Regions from separate parts of the Lysinibacillus sp. OL1 genome, predicted to be linked through region 1. Evidence: riboswitches for the same ligand, from Rfam matches in the RefSeq annotation. Region 1 holds a riboswitch; each other region holds the start of a gene.
What was found. A riboswitch is a leader RNA that binds a small molecule or an ion and turns the genes downstream of it on or off. The one in region 1 is predicted to bind S-adenosylmethionine.
Positions count from the first base shown of each region.

Region 2: another riboswitch for S-adenosylmethionine. It lies ahead of metA (homoserine O-acetyltransferase MetA); the one in region 1 lies ahead of metK (methionine adenosyltransferase).
Region 3: another riboswitch for S-adenosylmethionine. It lies ahead of EW028_RS09730 (MetQ/NlpA family ABC transporter substrate-binding protein); the one in region 1 lies ahead of metK (methionine adenosyltransferase).
Region 4: another riboswitch for S-adenosylmethionine. It lies ahead of EW028_RS21470 (bifunctional homocysteine S-methyltransferase/methylenetetrahydrofolate reductase); the one in region 1 lies ahead of metK (methionine adenosyltransferase).

Region 1 covers NZ_SJDS01000007.1:33,897-37,557, forward strand. The annotation lists gene pckA (phosphoenolpyruvate carboxykinase (ATP)) at 1-1,203, opposite strand, end outside; SAM riboswitch class I at 1,593-1,711, shown strand; gene metK (methionine adenosyltransferase) at 1,970-3,166, shown strand; gene EW028_RS13660 (gamma carbonic anhydrase) at 3,346-3,661, opposite strand, start outside.
Region 2 covers NZ_SJDS01000002.1:157,241-160,901, forward strand. The annotation lists gene EW028_RS05155 (TSUP family transporter) at 1-18, opposite strand, end outside; gene EW028_RS05160 (TrmB family transcriptional regulator) at 144-926, shown strand; gene EW028_RS05165 (hypothetical protein) at 949-1,335, shown strand; gene EW028_RS05170 (nucleotide excision repair endonuclease) at 1,390-1,761, opposite strand; SAM riboswitch class I at 1,965-2,076, shown strand; gene metA (homoserine O-acetyltransferase MetA) at 2,200-3,135, shown strand; gene EW028_RS05180 (GerAB/ArcD/ProY family transporter) at 3,175-3,661, opposite strand, start outside.
Region 3 covers NZ_SJDS01000004.1:120,597-124,257, reverse strand. The annotation lists gene EW028_RS09740 (pyridoxal phosphate-dependent aminotransferase) at 1-734, shown strand, start outside; gene EW028_RS09735 (PPC domain-containing DNA-binding protein) at 776-1,279, opposite strand; SAM riboswitch class I at 1,402-1,506, shown strand; gene EW028_RS09730 (MetQ/NlpA family ABC transporter substrate-binding protein) at 1,595-2,425, shown strand; gene EW028_RS09725 (methionine ABC transporter ATP-binding protein) at 2,532-3,557, shown strand; gene EW028_RS09720 (methionine ABC transporter permease) at 3,550-3,661, shown strand, end outside.
Region 4 covers NZ_SJDS01000016.1:28,552-32,212, reverse strand. The annotation lists gene EW028_RS21475 (protoporphyrinogen oxidase) at 115-1,509, shown strand; SAM riboswitch class I at 1,609-1,709, shown strand; gene EW028_RS21470 (bifunctional homocysteine S-methyltransferase/methylenetetrahydrofolate reductase) at 1,799-3,646, shown strand; gene metH (methionine synthase) at 3,639-3,661, shown strand, end outside.

The DNA.
Region 1 (3,661 bases):
AAGTGGAAGGAATGGAGACCCGAAGCAAGTAGAGAATACTGGTTCTGGCTCAGTCACACCACGTTCAGTTCCAGCAAGTTTAGAAGTGAACCCGCTTAGGAAGTGATACATTGCTTGTTCTTTAGTTAATTTACTGATTGGAGGTAATACACCAAATGCATCAGCTGTTAGGAAGATGATTGTTTTTGGATGACCTGCAACAGAAGGATCAACGATATTTTCGATGTATTGGATTGGATAAGCTACACGAGTATTTTCTGTTAGTGATCCGTCATCATAGTCACAAATACGCGTTTCTGGATCAACAGCTACGTTTTCTAATACAGAGCCGAAGCGAATCGCATTGTAGATTTCTGGTTCTTTTTCAGCAGAAAGGTTGATTGTTTTTGCATAGCAGCCACCCTCAATATTGAATACACCATTATCAGACCAACCGTGTTCATCGTCACCGATTAGCTTACGATCAGGATCAGCTGATAACGTCGTTTTACCAGTACCAGATAGACCGAAGAATAACGCTACATCGCCAGCTTCACCAACGTTTGCTGAGCAGTGCATTGAAAGAATACCTTGTTGTGGTAATAAGTAGTTCATGATACCAAAGATAGATTTTTTCATTTCACCAGCATATTCTGTACCACCAATTAAAATAATTTTCTTTTCAAGTGATACGATGATGAATGTTTCAGAAGCAGTACCATCAACCGCAGGATCTGCTTTAAAGTTAGGAGCTGAGATGACAGTGAAGTCAGCAACATGAGAAGCTAATTCATCTGCTGTTGGACGGATAAATAATTGATGAGCAAAAAGATTGTGCCATGCGTATTCATTAATAACTTGAATGCTTAATTGTGAATCTTTGTCAGCACCTGCAAAGCCTTTGAATACGAATAACTCGTCACGTTCTTTTAAATATTTTATTACTTTTACATATAGGTTATCGAACACTTCAGAAGAAATCGGTTGGTTGACTTTACCCCAGTCAATTTGATCTTTTGTGCTTTCTTCTTCTACCGTATATTTATCTTTAGGTGAACGACCAGTGTATTTGCCAGTTTCTGCACGAACTGCGCCATCTACTGTTAACATTGCTTCACCACGAGATGTAGCTTTTTCTGCTAATTGTGGTACTGAAAGTTGAACATTAATGTTACCGCCGTTTAATAATTCCTTCAGTTCGTTTGCAATTTCTACTGAATTCATCGATTAAATACCATCCTTTTTTATAGTATTCCCTTGATTTAGAGGGATTTTTTCTTAATTTCAAAAATAGTATAACACAATTGCTTAAATAATCTATACTAATTAAGAAATTATTTTAGAGTTTTTACCACTTTTCAATAAACTGACAAAAAATAATGTTTTTCGAGTAGAATACCATCAATCCTACTGTAATTAGGCACGAAAATTGAGCCACACATATGTTACCACAAGTAGCTAGGTATGTTGTAGGGATTAATTTGCTTCTATTTACATCATCATCCAAGTATGAAAAGTTTTTGTGTAATAAGTTCTTTCCTTTCTATACAGTAATACATAAGAAAATATTTGACAACGTTCGACCTTTTCAGTAACATGAGATTGAACGGATACTCTTATCCCGAGCTGGTGGAGGGTCAGGCCCTGTGAAACCCGGCAACCTGCATGAACTATTTCACGACATGCGTTGGTGCCAACCTGATGCAAGGGAACATCCCTTGAACGATAAGAGTGAAAGGTTACGCAGTCATTATTCCTTTCCTCATGTAAAGTAACGTGAGAAAAGGATTTTTTTATTGTTAAAAATCAATGTAAAGGTAAGTATATGTAGTTCTTTCCTTATTATAATGACGAATCTTTCGAAATCCTCGTGTTAAAAGCAGCAGTAACGGCTTGAGAGTTCAATCCTTAGGAGCGGACTTGACATGGGTAATGAGTACCGTATTCATACACAACTACTTATTGTAAGAGTATTTAGGAGGAAAACCAAATGACAAACCGTCGACTGTTTACATCAGAGAGTGTAACAGAAGGACATCCAGATAAGATTTGTGACCAAATCTCGGATGCCATTTTAGATGCTATTTTAGCAGAAGATCCAAATGCACGTGTAGCGTGTGAAACAACTGTAACAACAGGATTAGTATTAGTAGCAGGAGAAATTACTACTTCTACTTATGTGGATATTAAAGGTATTGTTCGTGACACTGTAGCTGAAATTGGCTATACACGAGGTAAATATGGCTTTGATGCAGAGAACTTAGCGGTGCTTGTGGCAATTGGCGAACAATCACCTGATATTGCCCAAGGTGTTGATCAGGCATTAGAGGCACGTGAAGGCTCTATGACAGATGCTGACATAGAAGCAATTGGTGCTGGTGACCAAGGCTTAATGTTTGGCTATGCATGTAATGAAACACCAGAGCTAATGCCATTACCAATTAGCTTGGCACACAAATTAGCACGCCGTTTAACAGAAGTACGTAAATCAGGGGAACTTGCCTATTTGCGTCCTGATGGTAAAACGCAAGTAACGATTGAATATGATGACAATAATGTACCGGTTCGCGTGGATACAATTGTTATTTCAACACAGCATGATGAAGAAGCAACACTTGAACAAATTCAAGCAGATTTAAAAGAATTTGTTATTGCACCAGTTGTACCGAGTGAATTATTAGATGCTAATACGAAATACTTCATCAATCCAACTGGCCGTTTTGTAATTGGTGGGCCAAAAGGTGATGCTGGATTAACAGGGCGTAAAATCATTGTTGATACATACGGTGGTTATGCACGTCACGGTGGTGGTGCCTTCTCAGGTAAGGATGCAACCAAGGTAGACCGTTCGGCGGCATATGCAGCACGTTATGTAGCGAAAAACATCGTAGCAGCTGGCTTAGCAGAGCGTGCTGAAGTGCAACTTGCCTATGCGATTGGCGTTGCTCAGCCTGTTTCCATTGCTGTCGATACATTTGGCACAGGTAGAGTGAAAGAAAGCGAAATCGTTGAATGGGTACGCGAGCTATTCGATCTACGCCCAGCAGGTATCATTAAAATGCTTGATCTTCGTCGTCCAATTTATAAACAAACTGCTGCGTATGGACATTTTGGTCGTACAGATTTAAATGTACCATGGGAGCAAATTGATAAAGCAGACGCGCTACGAGAAAAAGCACGTTTATAAACTATTGAACTAAAGTAATGAAGTCATTAGAAAATTATTCTGATGTATTAATAAGCAAAGGGGCAACATTGCTCCTTTTGTTTTTTTTACAAAAATACCTCGCTAGGATTCGTGAACATATTCGGTACACGAAAACGCGAGGGATTTTTTCGTTAGTATTGATTTTTTGTGTAGGTTATTTATTTCTGAAGTGATTTATAATATTGACCTTTTTCTGCGTATTCTCGTACGATACGTTCCATATCCTCTTTATCTTCAGCATTTAATTCTCGGACAACTTTTGCTGGACGACCTAATGCTAAACTATTTGGAGGAATGACTTTACCAGGAGGTACTAGGCTTCCAGCTCCAATAAATGCACCTTCTCCAATCTCAGCTCCGTCTAAAATAATGGATCCCATACCAATTAAGGCATTTTTGCGAATTGTACAACTATGTAAAGTGACTTGGTGTCCAACTGTTACCTCATCTTCAATAATGAGCGGATATTTTGGG
Region 2 (3,661 bases), on a different contig from region 1:
ATCGATTTCAAACAACATATGACACCTCTTTATAATTAGTTACTACTGAAATAGTAACTAAATTTATTTGCGCTGTAAACCCCATTTTTTCATTGGCAAATCTTCACATTGGTAGCCTATAATAAAGATAATGGAGGGATTACATGGAGGAATTAATCACCCAGCTGAAAGAAATGGGTTTTACAGAATATGAAGCAAAGGCCTATACGGCACTTGTTCAGCAAAGTCATGTCAGTGCCTATCAGGTAAGTAAAAATTCTGGCATACCACGTGCAAGAGTGTATGATATTTTAAATATCCTTGTAGAAAAGGGCATCGTGTTAAAAGAAGAGACCGCAGAACAAACGACCTATTCGGCAATGCCTGTGTCTGTGTTCTTACAGCAAATGCAACAGCGCTGGGAGTCGAATTTTACGTCTATAAGCGGGAAATTAGAGAAATTAGAGGAAAAAGTACAGGAAGCAGAGCCTAAAGTGGTCATGCTGAAGGGCAAGGAATCCATTATCAACTATTGTCAGTCACTTCTAAAGAAGGCGAAGAAAAAAGTGATGCTGTCGATGTGGGAAGATATGTATGATGCCTTACGTGAAGATTTGCAAGAGGTGGCGCTGCATGTTCCTGTTCATGGCATTACGTTGTATGTAGGAGAGCATCTCGCCTCAATTGACCAGCATAGAGCCACACATTATACAAAAAAAGCGTCTACACCGCATTGGTTTATCTTATCGATAGATGGTCAGGAAATGATTTATGGTCATTCTCCATCTACCCAAGAGACGGCCTTTATCACCAATGATCCGGTTCATATTTATTTGTTAGAGGATTATATATGGCATGATGTGCTCATCAATCGGTTAGTAAAACGTGATGATCAGGAGTTAGAAGACTGGATTGCTAAGGAGCGTAAAGCTTTTTTCTTAGAATAGTCGTATAAGGAAGGGGAGTTACTTGAAAAAATTCGTGTTGCTAGGTTTAATAAGCCTACTAATGCTAGGAGCCTGTAATGCTACACCACCTACCGATCCACCAACGATTCATGAGCTAACGGTTGTCCCAGATAATGTCCAAAAAAATATCGTTTCTAATGACAGAATACAACTATTGCATGAAAAGGATGCTCCATATTACCTTGTTTATTATTCAAAAGGGAATGTATTGGCAAGTATTACAGCTGAGGGAAATAGGCTTATTATCCAGTTAGAGGAAGGCAGCGAGCAAAGGAAAGAGGCTCAACCCTATGTTTTTAAAGTCACCGTCAAGAATCCTGAGCTGGATACCATTGATTTGCGAATAAACGGTCAGAGTACGCCCATTGATCGTATGACCATTATGTGATAAAAGAAACCGAAATCCCTTTAGAAATGAGATTTCGGTTTCTTTACGTGATGTCTAATAAAAGACTTTGTCTACGTTATATTTAGAGCGGAAAGTATTAATCGCATATGTTTCGTAAATTTCACGTTCCATTGGATCTTCTACTTCATAGACTTCAATTTTGAACACTTCATCTCGATGGTTTTTCATCGGAGATACATTATCCTCGAAATGTTTTTTAATACGTTGACGAATTTTACGTGCTTTCCCAACAAACAATAGCTCATTCTTGTCATTATAGAATAAGAAAATGCCGCCTTTATCACGTGTGATTTTATGGAAGTCAATAAAACCGAAGTAAGGTGTGATTGGCACATCACCTGGTTTTAAATCTTGTTCACGTTGACGGATTACTAGATCTGGTTTTGGAAATTCAATTTTAATCAAACTATTCACGTTCCTCTCTCTTACTAAAAGTATATGGTAACATAATTACGGCATGTTTACCATAAATTTTAAATGTAGAAACACCACAGATAGCAAGCTTAGTGTACATCAAATGAGCAAGGAACATGCACATGAATCACAAAATATTCGATGAATTATTGATATTCTAACTAGTTCGTGTTACAATTCAAGATAATTAAATAATCTTATCAAGAGAAGCTGAGGGATTTGGCCCGATGACGCTTCAGCAACCTCTAACAATTGTTAGAAAGGTGCTAATTCCAGCAAAGGATTTTTTCCTTTGAGAGATAAGAGTGGACGTGAAAAAAATCCTTCTCATTCTATCTCGTATGGAATGAGGGGGATTTTTTAATTTCGTTGCAATGTACGCAAGTTAGGTTTGCTAAAAGAGAGTGATTATAGAGAGGGGAAAGCAAGATGCCAATTAATATTCCGAAAAATTTACCAGCTGGAGAACATTTACGTGAGGAAAAAATCTTCGTCATGGAAGAAGATCGTGCGAAAACACAGCAAATCCGTCCATTAAATATATTAATATTAAATCTAATGCCAGAAAAAGAAAAAACTGAGCTCCAATTATTACGTTTATTGGGGAATACACCATTACAGGTGAATATTACCTTTTTGAATACAGCCACTCACGAGTCTAAAAATGTGAGTAAATCCCATTTGCAGCTTTTCTACACAACGTTCAATCAGATTCGACACCGACGCTACGATGGTATGATTATAACTGGTGCACCAGTAGAAAAAATGGCTTTTGAAGAGGTCAACTATTGGCAGGAAATTTCAGAAATTATGGATTGGTCTAAAAAGAATGTGACATCCGTGCTACATATATGTTGGGGGGCACAGGCTGCATTGTATCATCATTATGGCATTGGGAAGGTTGAGCTTTCTGCTAAATGCTCAGGCGTCTATTCCCATGTGATTACAGATTTAACTGTAGATTTGGTACGTGGCTTTAGTGATTTATTTACTGCGCCCCATTCACGCTATACATCTGTTTCGATTGACGAGGTTCGCAATCATCCAGATCTACGATTATTATCCTATTCAGAGGATGCTGGGGTATTTATTGTACAATCAAAAGATAATAAAAATATTATGATTACGGGCCATCTAGAGTATGATGCGACAACGCTAGCCGATGAGTACAGTCGCGATGTGGCGAAGGGCATAGATATCGCCGTTCCTGTGAACTACTTCCCGAATGACGATCCTACACAAGTGCCAATGAATACATGGCGTGCCCATACGCATCTATTATTCTCTAACTGGTTGAACTACTATGTTTACCAAGAAACACCATATGAATGGGATTTTGTAGATGAAATCGAATATCATATTTAATTAATAAAAAGTCTAATTTCTTTTCTAGCTTAGAAGAAATTAGACTTTTTGATTGTCATTTTCTGTTTCCTGCTGAGGTGTTTCGTTATTTTGAGCCTTGGATTTACGATTGCGAATAACTACTACAATCAGCAAAAGTATAGGTAATAAAATGGTGAAAATAAAGGAAAAGATTGGCCAAATTTCATTATTATAATTAGTAGAATGCACAATATCTGGATGAACAATTTGAGAAAGTCCAATAACAATTATACCCATCGGTATAATGAGTGGACGATGATCCTTGATCTTCAATATTTGTGCAAGTCCAACAACGGTCGTATAGAAATACATAAATGTACGAATATATATAGACGAAATCCACATAAATGCCATAATGATTTCTATGCGCTGCAAAAAATTCCCTATAGATATTCTTTGTGCTAAGGCATAGCTAGGAAATGTCCTTGATGCAGTGTTTTCAGGACCTAATACAAGAATCGATAGGACAATCAACGTAACTAAGACGATTCCGCCAAAAATTGCC
Region 3 (3,661 bases), on a different contig from region 1:
TTGCTGAAAATGATTTCTTACCTGATTATCATGCATTACCTGATGAAGTGAAAGAAAAGGCAAAGCTTCTTTACTTAAATTACCCAAACAACCCTACAGGTGGTACAGCATCACTTGCGTTTTTTGAAGAGACCGTTCGCTTTGCGAAGGAACACAATATTATCGTATCACATGATTTTGCTTATGGGGCAATAGGATTTGACGGTAATAAACCAGTTAGCTTCCTTCAAGCAAATGGTGCAAAAGAAGTAGGAGTTGAAATGTATACATTATCGAAAACCTATAATATGGCTGGCTGGCGTATAGGCTTCGCTGTAGGGAATGCCGAGATTATTGCTGCTATTAATCTTATTCAGGATCATCTGTTTTGTAGTCAGTTCCCTGCCATTCAACAAGCTGCAGCAGTAGCACTGACAGCTTCCCAGCAATGTGCGGATGAACTACGAGCTACTTATGAGCGTCGCCGAAATGTACTCATTGAAGAAGCTAGAAGAATTGGCTGGCATGTTACGGCTCCAAAAGGCTCCTTCTTCGCATGGCTCCCTGTACCACTAGGCTATACAAGTGAACAGTTTGCTGATCTATTGCTCGAAAAAGCTGATATCGCTGTAGCAGCAGGTAATGGCTTCGGTCAATATGGTGAAGGCTATGTGCGCGTAGGGTTGCTAGTTAGTGAGGAGCGCTTACGTGAAGCAATCCATAGAATCGAGCAATTACAATTGTTTAATAGATAATGTGCCTTATCCTGTAGCTATCTCTAGCTACAGGATTATTACTATTTTTCAATTTTCCTTGGTTGCCCTAAACCATCTTCTAATGGATAAAATTGAACATGACCTGTTTCATCATCCCATTTTCGAATATGTTGAATACCTTGTACCTCTGCCAACACGATGTCAGCAGTTATAACAGGATTTCCCCCTTTTATTAAATGCCCACCCGATACTACACCACATTGATCACTCATAGAACCATGGAAATGTGTCTCATATCCACCATCTCGCTTACACACCACACCTGAACCTTGAATAAATTCTAGTGGTCCCTCTTTTTCAATCACATTACTAAAACGAACATGAATTTGAGCTGTTGCATCTGGCACTAAATAAACAAAGCTACTTTTTTGAAAGCTGCCAATACAGCTTACAATTGTTGCTGACTCTATATTATTCTCTTCGCAAAGCGCTTCAATCCCTTCAATGATATCTGTTCCCGTTAGAAAACGAGCACTAATAACCTTACCAAATGAACCTATACCATAATTAACTCTTACAGACATTGTTATCCCTCTTTTGTGTCGAAATATTATAATTATATAAAAAATTTAAAAATTATTTATTGACTTACTATACCCTATAAATTATATTAGTTCTATCGGAATTACAAAAAAATATTATAAATCTCTTATCAAGAGTAGCTGAGGGACTGGCCCTATGAAGCTCGGCAACCTCCTTTTTAAAGGAAGGTGCTAAATCCTGCAAACGATCTTCGTTTGATAGATAAGAGAGGACATCTTTTCATGAGCCTCTCTTAATTTGTAAGAGAGTTTTTTTATTTTCAAAAAACCGATAAAAACAATCTTGGAGGTATTTTCATGAAAAAGAAAAATAAATTTTTAGTAGGTTTAGCAAGTTTAACATTAGTAGCAGCTTTAGCAGGCTGTGGCTCTAAAGAAGATAGTAAAAGCCAAGCTGAAGGAATTGATGAAAAGAAAATCGTTGTAGGCGTCACTTCTGGTCCACACGAACAAATTGCAGAAGTAGCTGCTAAAGTAGCAAAAGAAAACGGGCTAGAAGTAGAGCTAAAATCATTTTCTGACTATGTTTTACCTAATACATCCTTAGCTGAAGGTGATCTTGATGCGAACAGCTATCAACACGAGCCTTTCCTGGATACATTTAATAAAGATCATGATACAGAGTTAGTACCAGTGGGCAAAACGATTTTAAATCCAATGGGTATCTACTCAGAAAAATATAAATCCTTTGATGACATTCCTGACGGAGCAACGTTTGGCTTACCAAATGATCCAACGAATGGAGCCCGTGCCCTCTTTGTTTTACAGGAAGCTGGCTATATTAAGTTAAAAGAGGGCGCAGACTTAACAGCCTCGATCCGTGATGTAGAAGAAAACAAAAAGAATTTAAAATTCATTGAATTAGAGGCCGCTCAAATTCCTAAACAACTTAGTGAAGTAGATGTAGCAGCTATTAATACAAACTTTGCATTAGAAGCTGGCATTAACCCTAAAGATGACTCTATTTTATTGGAATCTACTGATTCTCCATACGTAAACTATATTGTCGTGCGTGCTGAAAATGAAAATGATCCAACAATTAAAAAGTTCGTTGAGGCCTACCAATCTGATGAAGTACGTCAATTCATCGAAGAGGAATTCAAAGGTTCAGTAATCCCTAGTTGGTAATACATTCAGGAAGCTTCTATAAGCCGAAGAATCTGCCGAAATTCCTCTATAGGAAAACGAGCAGATTCTTGCTTTTTAGAAGGTAGAGAAAGGAGCATACAATCGCATGATTCAATTACAAAATATCTCAAAAGAATTCAAGTCGAAAAAAGGCATCATAAAAGCTGTGGATGGCATCAATCTTCACGTAAAAAAGGGACAAATTCATGGTGTAATCGGCTATAGTGGTGCTGGTAAAAGTACACTCATTCGTTGCGTTAATCTACTAGAACGTCCTACAGCAGGAAAAGTAGTGATAGACAATGTAGACATTACGACCCTTTCTCTTCACGAATTACGTCAAACACGCCAAAAAATCGGGATGATCTTCCAGCACTTTAATCTATTAAAAACAGCAACAGTTTACAATAATATTGCAGTTCCCTTAAAGCTACTAGGCTATAAAGAGGCGGAAGTAAAAAGCCGAGTAGCTAAGTATGCTGAAATTGTCGGTTTAACAGATAAACTAGACAGTTACCCCAATCAACTTTCAGGTGGTCAAAAACAGCGTGTGGCTATTGCGCGTGCCTTAGCACAGGAACCAGAAATTTTACTTAGTGACGAAGCAACAAGTGCACTTGATCCTGAAACAACGGAAGCCATTCTTGAATTGTTGTTAAAGATTAACCGTGAATTAGGAATTACAATTCTGCTCATTACACATGAAATGAATGTCATTCAAAAAATTTGTGATGAGGTTTCTGTTCTAGAATCTGGGAAAGTTGTAGAATTCGGCACAGCGATTGAACTTTTTGCAAAACCAAAGCACCCTACAACGCGAAAGTTTTTGAATACAATTTCACAACGTAATTTATCCCCTTCTCTTATTGAGCAATTAAATGTTTCAGGAAGTGTAATCCGTTTAACATTCCTTGGTGAAAGTACTGGTAAGCCATTATTAGCAGAAGTCACTAAGGTATACGATGTGCAACCAAATATTTTAACAGCTAATATTATTGAATTAAAAAACGGTATTGTCGGCAATATTGTGGTGCATTTACATGGCGAGACGCAGATTGTCCAAAAAGCGTTAACGTATTTTTCAGAAAATGGCGTGGCAGTGGAAGAATTAGGAGGTGCGTTCAATGAGTAGTATCCAAAGTTTCTTTACAGATTGGTCAGATGTTATTGGCAAAGCAATTATCGAAACATTTCAAATGGTCGGAATTTCATTATTGTTCTCCATTCTGATTGGCA
Region 4 (3,661 bases), on a different contig from region 1:
GCTATTTCACTGATGAAATAGCTCTATTTTTGCTAAATTTGTAAAGGGTTTAACGTAATTTTCAATGAAAAAAAGATTATACTGTAGAAAGAATGAATATTAGGGGCGGTTATGATGAAAACAGTTGTTGTTTTAGGCGGCGGTATTACAGGACTATGTACAATGCATTATTTGCAACGTCAAGTGAAGGAACATAATTTAGATGTTCGTCTAGTGCTTATAGAAAAAAATACATATTTAGGAGGCAAATTATATTCAGCACATGAACAAGGTTTCATCATGGAAACGGGTGCTGATTCTATTGTAGCCCGTCATCAAGGCGTTATGGAACTCGTGCAGGAGCTTGATTTTGAGGCGGAATTAGTTTACAACGAAACAGGTATTTCTTATATTTATACGAATAATGAGTTACATGCTATTCCGGCAGATTCAACTTTCGGAATACCGATGAGTGTAGCATCCTTAGAGGAAAGTACACTTATTTCCGAGCAGGGAAAAAAAGAAGCGTTGAAGGATTTAACATTGCCAAACAATGGCTTCACAAAGGAAAGTTCTATCGGTGAATTTTTAACTTACTATTTAGGAGAGGAACTGGTGAAAAACCAAATTGCACCAGTCCTTGCAGGTGTTTATTCAGGAGATTTACATCAGCTTTCTATTGGCTCTACTTTACCGTATTTAATTGATTATAAGAATGATTTTGGAAGTATTATTAAAGGCTTTGATGCGAATCGTGAGCAATTTGTTAAAGCAGCGAACAAAAAATTTATATCCTTTAAAAATGGTTTATCTTCTTTAATTAATCGACTTGAACAAACCTTATCCGATGTAGAAATTATCAAGGGTGTTACTACACTAAATGTTCAAAAACAAGATAAGAACTACACAATTTCTTTAGCTAATGGTGAAATTATTGAGTCAGATTATGTCGTTTTAGCATTACCGAATGATTCTGTCCAAAATCTGCTACAGGATGAATCTTTAAACCGCTATTTTAACCAATTTACGACAGCGTCAGCAATTACTATCTATTTAGGTTTTGATGTGCCAGACGCTAAATTGCCAGCAGATGGAACGGGCTATATTGTTTCCCATAATTCAGACGTTACTTGTAATGCAGCAACTTGGACTAGTCGTAAATGGAAGCATACATCGAAAGAAAATAAATTACTTGTGCGACTCTTTTATAAGAGCATCAATCCAGCCTATGAGCAACTACGTGCCATGACTGATGAAGAATTGGCAGCAGTTGCTTTAGAAGATGTGAGAAAGAGCCTAGGAATAGAGGAGCAGCCAACTGTTGTGAATGTAACAAAGTGGATTGATCAAATGCCTAAATATGATTTAGCGCATCGTGAAGCATTACAAGGACTACTACAAGAATTACATGAGAACTATCCTAATTTATCGATTGCAGGGTGCTCATATTTTGGCGTAGGTATTGGTGCTTGTATTCAAAACGGGAAAAAAATTGGCGAAGAGCTTGCAAATGAACTTGCCAATTTCTAAGATTTTAAGTGAAAAAAAACTTTGTTATGTGAAATAGTCTTGACTCATTCGTCAGTAAACGATATGATTCTTTTAATTATTTAAAAAATTCATACTTAATTCTTATCAAGAGAAGCAGAGGGACTGGCCCATTGAAGCTTCAGCAACCAACTTTATTGTCAGGTGCTAAATCCAGAAGACCGTTGAGTCGAAGATGAGAAGGAACAACAATGATGAATCGTTAAAGCCTTCTTTTTTTATGAAAGAAGGCTTTTTATTATATAGAGACATAGGAAGAGAGGCTAATTTTATGGGATTGCTTGAAAGGTTAAAAACGCATGTATTGACGGCAGACGGTGCAATAGGCACAGTGCTATATGGCTATGGATTGGAGTATTGCCATGAGGAAATGAATGTTCAGAGACCCGAGTTAATTGAAAAGATTCATAGAGAATATATTGCAGCTGGTGCTGACATCATTCAAACGAATACGTACGGTGCAAATGCCATTAAATTAGCTCGCTATGGATTAGAATCAAAAGTCCAACAATTTAATGAAGCTGCTATCACCATCGCAAAACGAGCAGCGGCTGATGGCGGTCAATTTGTTTTAGGAACAATTGGTGGTATTCGGGGAATTCGTAAAAGTGATGCAACCTTGGATGAAATATTAGCGACTATTGAAGAACAAGCAAGCGTCTTACTTGCAGGGAATCCAGATGGCCTTTTACTTGAAACTTATTATGATTTTGAAGAATTAACAGCAACCTTAAAGATGCTACGAGAAAAAACAAAATTGCCGATTATTGCACAAGTTTCTATGCATGAGCCCGGTGTTCTACAAAATGGGATGTCTTTAAATAATGCTCTCCATGAGCTTGAAGCCCTAGGTGCTGATATTGTTGGTGTCAATTGTCGACTAGGTCCACACCATACTATTCTAGCATTTGAAGGTGTAGAACTTCCTAATAAGGCATTTATGTCGGCCTATCCAAATGCATCACTTCTGGACTTAGAGGATGGGCGTGTCGTTTATGAATCAGAAGCTGATTATTTTGGTCGAGCGGCTGTTGAATTGCGTGATCAAGGTGTACGTTTAATAGGGGGCTGCTGTGGTACAACACCCAAACATATTGCAGCAGCAAAGAAGTATTTAGAAGAGTTATCACCGGTTCAGGAGAAGCATGCGAAACCTGAAAAGATTGAGATTGTTCGGGAAGCGGAGCCAACAAAGTATGAGCCTCTTCATGAAAAGGTTAAACGTGAACGTTCTGTCATAGTAGAGTTGGATACACCTAGACATTTAGAGATTGACGGGTTCCTTGAAGGAGCAAAGCAATTATATGATGCAGGTGCAGATGTAGTTATGATGGCAGACAATTCATTGGCCTCTCCACGTATTAGCAATATTGCAATGGGAGCATTGTTGAAGAGCACACATGGTGTACGTCCACTAACTCATATTACATGTCGCGACCGTAATTTAATTGGTCTACAATCTCATTTAATGGGGTTAAATGCTTTAGGTATTCATGATGTGTTGGCTGTTACGGGTGATCCAACGAAAGTAGGAGATTTCCCAGGTGCGACAAGTGTTTATGATGTATCTTCAATGGAGCTAATCCAATTAATTAAGCAATTAAATGGAGGGGTCTCTTTCTCAGGTAAGCCACTTCGAAAAAAAGCAAATTTTTCAGTTGCTGCTGCATTTAATCCAAACGTCCGTGTGTTAGATCGTGCTGTGACACGCTTAGAGAAGAAAATTGAGCATGGGGCAGACTACTTCATTTCTCAACCAGTATATACGAAAGAAAAAATTGTAGAGATTTATGAGGCAACAAAGCATTTACAAGCTCCAATTTACATCGGTATTATGCCTGTTACGAGTTATAAAAGTGCTGAATTTTTACATCATGAAGTACCAGGTATCAAATTATCTGAAGATGCCTTAACAAGAATGAAAGCATGTGGAGAAGATAAGGAAAGAGCGACATTGGAGGGGATTGCCATTGCTAAAGAATTAGTAGAAGTGGCTACACAATATTTCAATGGCATTTACCTTATTACACCATTTTTACGTTACGATGTGACACTAGAGTTGATGAAATATATAGAGCAATTGGATGAACAGAAAAAAGGAGTAAGTATACATGGCTAAGCACTCGATTGAAGA